DNA from 2 places in the Burkholderia sp. Bp9016 genome. Region 2 is predicted to be linked to the other one. Evidence: predicted binding sites of a transcription regulator. Region 2 holds the regulator's gene; the other holds the start of a gene.
The links. Region 2 encodes sigma-54, which starts transcription at its own class of promoters, with help from an activator protein. Its sites were predicted from a motif close to TGGCANGNAANCTGCTTT; they were not measured.
Positions count from the first base shown of each region.

Region 1: a site for sigma-54 is predicted at 2,439-2,456, ahead of DIE13_RS24350 (ammonium transporter). Genes of this name have one in related genera too.

Region 1 covers NZ_QTPY01000021.1:114,514-118,485, reverse strand. Annotated here, with positions in the region: gene DIE13_RS24355 (PhoX family phosphatase) at 1-1,009, opposite strand, end outside; gene DIE13_RS24350 (ammonium transporter) at 1,212-2,405, opposite strand; gene DIE13_RS24345 (hypothetical protein) at 2,659-2,994, opposite strand; gene DIE13_RS24340 (hypothetical protein) at 3,188-3,613, shown strand; gene DIE13_RS24335 (Rrf2 family transcriptional regulator) at 3,707-3,972, shown strand, end outside.
Region 2 covers NZ_QTPY01000010.1:205,789-209,760, forward strand. Annotated here, with positions in the region: gene hprK (HPr(Ser) kinase/phosphatase) at 1-307, opposite strand, end outside; gene DIE13_RS14865 (PTS sugar transporter subunit IIA) at 437-949, opposite strand; gene hpf (ribosome hibernation-promoting factor, HPF/YfiA family) at 1,145-1,504, opposite strand; gene DIE13_RS14875 (RNA polymerase factor sigma-54) at 1,664-3,169, opposite strand; gene lptB (LPS export ABC transporter ATP-binding protein) at 3,340-3,972, opposite strand, start outside.

The DNA.
Region 1 (3,972 bases), on a different contig from region 2:
CCGACAGGTCGGCCGCCTTGTCGGCGACGAACATAAACACGCCGCCGTTGGTTGCATCGTCACCCATCATCACGGTGCGCTGGTCCGGCATCACCTGGATCAGTTCGTGCGAGATGCGGCCGAGGCAATAGTGCTTCTTGACCGTGCCCGTGCCGTCCGGGTTCACCGTGATCTCGGGCAGGTGGCCGTAGTGATAGGGGTTCGCCTTGGCCTCGTCGCCGAACGTATTCTTGCTGAATGCCTTGAACTGCGCGTCGGTCGCGGCCTTCGTCGCGTCCGGCTCGTATTCCTCGCTCGACAGGTGCGTGCCCCACGGCGACAGGCTCGCGCCGCAGGTGATCCACAGGCCGTGCGCCTTCGACGTGTCGACGTTGTGATACTTGACGACCTTCAGCGCACCGTTCGCCGGATCCTGGTCGAGCGTGATGACCGCGATCGGCGACGGCAGCTGGCCGTACTGCGATGCGCTTGCCTGGTCGCGCGTCGTGTATTCGAACTGCACGACCGCGAATACCGTGTTGCCTTTCACGCCGGCCACGTTCGCGTTCTTCACCGTCAGCAGCGAGCTGCCGTCCGGGCAGTCCGAATAGAACTGGCGCTCCTTGCCGGCGACCGAGCGATCGATGATCGGCTGGTTGTTGATGTCGTAGTAGCCGCCTGCGAGCGTCGTGCCGCCCTTGCCGTCCGGCACCATGTCGCCCGTCACGAAGAACGGCCGGTACGCGAGCTTGAAGTTGCGCGACGAGCCGTCGGAGAACGACACCGACAGCGTCGATCCGACCGTCGTGGTGGCCATCGCGGCCGCATTGTCGAGCGTCGGGGCGGCCATCGCCGAGAATGCCGCCGATGTGTAGGCGGCAGCAGCCGGCGTCGTGACTGAAGCGGGGTTGTCGTCGCCGCCGCAGCCCGTCAGCAGGGCTGGCAGCGCGAGGCCGGAAAGAGGCAGCATGGGCGCGCCGGCGAGGATCTTCAGGGCCTGACGACGGGAAGCATTGGGCAACGCGGGCATGTGGAGTCCAGTTTCGATTGTTGGAAGAGTCGTCTTCGCGAGGCAGGCAACTTGCAGGCTTTGCGAAGGCGAGTTGAAAACTGGACGGAAGTGTAGGGGTGCTGGATGAAAGTTTTTTGAATTGAAAACGTAATGTTGCGACGGACATCCGTCAGGCAGGCTGCCGGATGTCCGTCTCGCGCTCGAATGCGCTCGGTCGCGCTCAGTCGCGCTCGGGTGTGGCCGAGATGCGGTGGATCGACAGGTCGGCGCCGTCGAATTCGGCTTCACGGTCCAGACGCAGCCCGACGGTCGCCTTCAGCGCGCCGTAGACGAGCGTGCCGCCCGCAGTCGCGATCGCAATGCCGCCGAGCGTGCCGATGAGCTGCGACACGAACGACACGCCGCCGAGGCCGCCCAGTGCGGGCTGTCCGAACACGCCGGCCGCGAGCCCGCCGAGCGCGCCGCACATGCCGTGCAGCGGCCACACGCCGAGCACGTCGTCGATGCGCCACTTGTTCTGCACGCACGTGAACATCGCGACGAACAGCGCGCCGGCCACGGCGCCCGTAACGAGCGCACCGATCGGGTGCATCACGTCGGAGCCCGCGCATACCGCGACGAGGCCCGCGAGCGGGCCGTTGTACGTGAAGCCCGGGTCGTTGCGGCCGGCCATCCACGCGGCGAGCGTGCCGCCGACCATCGCCATCAGCGAGTTCACCGCGACGAGGCCGCTGATCTTGTCGAGCGTCTGCGCGCTCATCACGTTGAAGCCGAACCAGCCCACCGCGAGCACCCACGCGCCGAGCGCGAGGAACGGGATGTTCGACGGCGGGTGCGCGGCGATCCGGCCGTCCTTCGCATAGCGGCCGTGGCGCGCGCCGAGCAGCAGCACGGCCGGCAGCGCGACCCAGCCGCCGAACGCGTGCACGACGACCGAGCCCGCGAAATCGTGGAACGGCGCACCGAACGCATGCGTGAGCCAGTCCTGCACGCCGAAGCGGCCGTTCCATGCGATCCCTTCGAAGAACGGATAGATGAAGCCGACGATGATCAGCGTCGCGACGAGCTGCGGATTGAATTTCGCGCGCTCGGCGATGCCGCCGGACACGATCGCGGGAATGGCCGCCGCGAACGTCAGCAGGAAGAAGAAACGCACGAGTGCGTAGCCGCTGTGCTGCGACAGCGTGCCGATGTCGTCGAAGAACTCGACGCCGTACGCGATCGTATAGCCGATGAAGAAGTACGCGAGCGTCGACACTGAGAAGTCGACCAGGATTTTCACGAGTGCGTTGACCTGATTCTTCTTGCGGACCGTGCCGAGCTCGAGAAATGCGAAGCCCGCGTGCATCGCGAGCACCATAACGGCGCCGATCAACAGGAACAGTGTGTCGACGCCGGATTTCAGACCATCCATGCCGTGGCTTCCTTGCGCAAAAAACGGGCAACGAATGCAAGTATCGAGCCAACTTGGTGAACGGCTGCGTGCAATTGGTGCTGAAGGCCCGGCGGTGTGGCATTCGGGTGAGGCGTGCACGATCGCGGGGCAGGCGAGGCGGGGGCAACGGGCCGCATCGAATGCACGTGTGTGGTGCGCGTCGTGCGTAACTGGTGCGTGCGACGCGCGGCGCGGTGCGGCGTGGTGCGCCGCGATGCACCGTGCTGGCGCGTCAGCGTCGCGCGAACAGCATGCGCGGGCGGCGCAGCCGCAACGCGCACGCCGACCAGTAAGTCGCCACGGCCGCCAGCCCGAGCGCGGCGAATGCGAGTGCCGCGATGCCCCCGGGCGACTGGCCGCTGCCGTCGGGGCCGAGGATGCCTTGCGCGACGATCAGCGCGGCCGTCCAGAAGCCGATCACGGCCTGTGCGAGCAGGCGCGCGGACGCGATGCGGCGCGCGTGCCCGGCGTCGCGCAGGCGCTGTGCGGACGGGGGGCGCAGGCACAGGAACAGGGTAGTGGCGAGCACGGCAGCCAGTGCGATGAACCAGTCGATGAGGAAAGCCATGAAGGAGCGAGAGACGGACGAAGCGGATCGAAGCGTGCCCACTTTAGTGTCGTTGCGCCTGCGATTGAATCAGACGAATCCGAAATTGAAAGGCATTTTTAATCGTGAGTCGTCATTGGCCCCGTTCTGCAGGCGGTATCATCGACGTCGGTCCAACCATTCAGGCCGTGCGATGCTCGGCCGGAGATTGCTGATGAAGATGAAGACTTGGCGGGCGCGTCGCGCGCCCGGCTCTGTACTGGCGGTCGCGACCATCGGCGCCGCGTTGTTGCTCGCTGGCTGCGAGAAGTCCGGCACGCCGGCCACGCAACCCGATACGGCCGCGAGCGCGGCCGCCGATGCCGCGAACAATGCGGCCAAGGCGCTCGATCAGGTGGCGAGCACCGTCAACCAGCAGATCGATGCCGCGAAGGCCGGTATCGCGTCGGCGGCGTCGGCCGTGCCGCCGCTGTCCGCGAGCGGTCTCGCCTCCGCCGCGCAGGCGCAGTTCGATGCGGCGGCTTCGTCTGTCGTCGCGCATGCGGCATCCGAAGCAGGCGCGAAGATGGCGGAGGCCGGCAAGAAGCTCCAGCAATGGAGCCAGCAGAATGCGACAGACGCGAAGCCGGCCAGCAACTGAACGCGTGCTTGCATAATCCGTGAAATGTAATTATAGTGGTTACATATTGACGCCGGCCGCTGTCCGGGCCGGCGTCAGCCGAGTGAGTGAGGAATGAATACCAGCAGCCGGTTCGCGTTTGCCGTTCACGTGCTTGCCTTGCTGTCGATGCAGGAAGGTGCGCCACTGTCGTCCGAGATCATTGCTGGCAGCGTGAACACGAATCCGGCGCTGATCCGCCGGCTGTTGTCGATGCTGGCGGCCGCGGGGCTCACCACGTCGCAGCTTGGCGCCGGAGGCGGTGCGCTGCTGGCGCGCGAGCCCGGCGACATCACGCTGCTCGACGTGTATCGCGCGGTCGACGATGCGCAGCTCTTTGC
Region 2 (3,972 bases):
GCGCCGCCGCGCCGCCGGCGACGACGAGGAACGGCGGCTCGAGTGCGATCAGCTCGGCCATGTGGCGCGAACGGTCTTCGTCGGTCTGCCGCTGGTAGTAGTCGATTTCGGCTTCGCCGAGCACCTGGATCCGGTTCGGGTGGATCAGGTTCAGGTGGCCGACGAGGTCGGCGCTCGACGTCGCGTTGCCGACGGTGTCGGCCGAAAAACCGCGCTCCCAGCCTTCATGCCCCGTCAGCCAGCTCAGCTTCAGCGTGGCTGCGTTGTCGTCGAAGATGCTCTGGGCGTTGATGCTGGACGTATCCATGACTCTCGTCACTCCAATGAGTCGGTGCACGCGCGCGGCGACGGGCGTCGCCATGCGGGACCGGCGCCGGGCAGCCGTGGACGGCGGCGCATGCCGCCTCGCTCGGGAAAATATTCCGCCCGGATCAACTCAAGGTTGCCACTGAGTGAGCAGGCGATGCAACTCGGCGATATCCGTTTCGTTGTGCAGACGCTCGCGCGCGTCGCGATCGGACAGCAGTTGCGCGATTTCCGACAGGATCTCGAGGTGTTGCTGGGTGGCTTGCTCGGGGACGAGCAGGAAAATCAGGAGACCGACCGGCTGGCCGTCGGGCGCTTCGAACGGGATCGCATCGGCGAGCCGAACGAACGCGGCGAGCGGGTGCTTGAGCCCCTTGATACGCCCGTGCGGAATCGCGACGCCTTCGCCGAGCCCGGTCGAGCCGAGGCGCTCGCGCGCGAACAGGTTGTCCGTGACGGTGCTGCGGGCGATGCCGTTCTGATTTTCGAAGATCAGCCCGGCTTGTTCGAAGACGCGTTTCTTGCTGGTGACGGAGAGGTCGATGACGACGTTCTCTATGGGCAGGATTTTGGCTAGGCGATTCATGTTGGCAGGCGATTGGGCGGCCTGGGGTCTCCTTGCTGCGGCAGACTGATTTTCCATGTTCGGCGATATCAAGGCGTTCGGTATCGGCAACCTGCAAGGCAGCTACCGCATCAACGCCCCCCGGCGATAACCGGAACATTATAGAGCACAGCCGCGCGCGTGGCGCAGCATGGACGGACCGGTCGCACCACTGCGTCGAAGCCACAAAAAAAACGCCCGGCGAACCGGGCGGCATGTGTGCTGCAATGACCGTTATTGCGGCGGCAGTTCGATCTGGTCGATCGACGGCTGCAGCTTGATGGGGTCGTGCGCGTGCGTTTGCAGACGCTCCATGTGCTTGACGACCTGGCGATCCAGTTTGTCGATCAGCAGATCGATCGCAGCGTACAGGTTACCGTTCGCGCTTTCGACGAAGATGTCCTTGCCCTTCAGGTGCAGGTTGATTTCCGCGCGCTGCTGCTTGTCCTTTTCCTTGTGGTTGTCGACCGAGAGGATCACAGTGCCATCTATCACCTGATCGCTATGGCGTAGCACCCGGTCCAGCTTGGTGATCACGTATTCGCGAATTGCAGGCGTGACTTCGAGATGATGTCCACTGATCTTCAGGTTCATAGTGCTTCTCCAAGCGAGAGACCACCCGGCCGCATCGAGGCGGCGCTCCGGTCGACTTGCCCCTGCCGCACGCGGCGGCAAATTCGCGGACAGGTCGCCCGGCCTGTTCCCCGTGTGCGCGGTGGCCGGAACACGCCTGCCGCCGGGCAGGCAGCAGGCTTAAAGAGACTTGCGCAGATTCACTGCCGGGATTTTGAGGGCTTCGCGATACTTGGCGACCGTGCGGCGCGCAACCACGAAACCCTGTTCTGCCAGCAGCTCGGCAATGCGGCTGTCCGAAAGTGGCGATTTTGGGTCTTCAGCTCCTATCAGTTGCTTGATCAGGGCTCGGATGGCGGTCGACGAAGCGGCGCCTCCGGTGTCGGTCGAAACGTGTGATCCGAAGAAGTACTTAAATTCAAGCGTCCCGAACGGGGTCAGCATGTACTTGCCTGTTGTCACACGGCTGACAGTCGACTCGTGTAGGCCCAGCGTATCAGCTATTTCCCGCAAAACCAAGGGGCGCATGGCAATTTCACCGTGCGCAAAGAAATTCTTCTGACGCTCGACAATAGCCTGCGCGACGCGCAGGATCGTGTCGAAGCGCTGCTGGATGTTCTTGATCAGCCAGCGTGCTTCCTGGAGCTGCTGTTTCAACGATCCGGCCGACGGATCGCCGCGGCTGTTGCGCAGGATGTTCGCGTACAGGTTGTTGATCCGCAGGCGCGGCATCACTTCCGGATTGAGTTCCGCGAGCCAGTTCTGGCCGGACTTCTTCACGATGATGTCGGGTACGACGTAGTCCGCTTCGGCCTTGCCGTATGCGGCGCCCGGGAACGGCTCCAGCGAACGGATCAGCGCGTGCGCGTCGCGCAGCGCGTCGTCGCTCGCCTTCAGGTGCTTGCGCAGCCGCGTGAAATCGCGCGCGGCGAGCAGCTCGAGATGCTGCGACACGATTTCGAGCGCGAGCGTGCGGGTGGGGGACGGATCGAGGCGCAGCAACTGCAGCTTCAGGCATTCGGATGCCGAGCGCGCACCGACCCCGGCGGGGTCGAAGCTGTGCAGCAGCGCGAGCGCCGCGTTCAGTTCGTCGCAGTCGATTTCAAGTTCGGCCGGCAGATCGGCGAGCACTTCGTCGAGCGACGCGGTCAGGTAGCCGTCGTCGTCGAGCGATTCGATCAGGAACATCACGAGCGCGCGATCGCGCGGGCCGGCCTGCGTGACGCGCAGTTGCGCGGAGAGATGGTCGCGCAGCGACGTCGCGGCTTCCTGCACCTGCAGCGGCGGCAGGTCGTCGTCGTCCGATGCGCCGCTCGAGCGGCCGAACTCGTCGAGATTCCACTGCGGGCCGTCGTTGCCGTCGCCGGATGCGTAGCCGTCGTATTCGTCGGCGCCGGCCGGTTCGTCGCGCTCGGCGCGCTCGCCCGACTGGCCGCTGCCGTTCGCGGCGGCCGGTTCGGCGCTCTGCGCGGGCGGCGTCTGCGCGATCAGCGATCCATCCGCCGCGACACGCAGCGGACTCGCGATCCATTCATCGTCATTTTCGAGCAGCGGATTCTGCGCGACGGCCATCGCGACTTCCTGCTGCAGTTCGAGCGTCGACAACTGCAGAAGCCGGATCGACTGCTGTAGCTGCGGCGTCAGCGCCAAATGTTGCGACAGGCGGAGTTGAAGGCTGGCTTTCATGGCAGAGAGGGAGTCATACCGGCAGTGTGCCACGACCCAGGCGCCTTGAGCCATCCGCGATTACGCGCGGCGCGCCGCCCGGCCGCGGGTAGGGCTGCAACATGGCTGGAAAGCCGCGCGCGGCCCCGCACGGCGGTGCCGGGCGGGGTGCAGCCGGCCACGAGGGGAAGTTACATGCGGAAGTGTTCGCCGAGGTACACGCGGCGCACGCTTTCGTTCTCGATGATGTCGCTCGGCGCGCCGGCGGCGAGCACTGAACCGTCGCTGATGATGTATGCGTGGTCGCAAATGCCGAGCGTTTCGCGGACGTTGTGATCGGTAATCAACACGCCGATATTGCGCTGCTTCAGGAACTTGACGATCTTCTGGATCTCGAGTACTGCGATCGGATCGACGCCGGCGAACGGTTCGTCGAGCAGGATGAAGTTCGGGTTGGTCGCGAGCGCACGCGCGATTTCGACGCGACGGCGTTCGCCGCCCGACAGCGACAGCGCAGGATTGTCGCGCAGGTGGGCGATCTGCAGCTCGTCGAGCAGTGCCTCGGTGCGCGACGCGATCGCATCCTTCGAGAGCCGCTTGCCATCGTCGCCGTACTGCAGCTCGAGCACTGCGCGGATGTTCTCCTCGACGGTCAGCTTGCGGAACACGGATGCTTCCTGCGGCAGGTACGACAGGCCGAGCGATGCGCGCTTGTGGATCGGCAGCAGGCTGATCGAGCTGCCGTTCAGCGAGATCTCGCCCGCATCGAGCGGCACGAGGCCCACGATCATGTAGAACGACGTGGTCTTGCCGGCGCCGTTCGG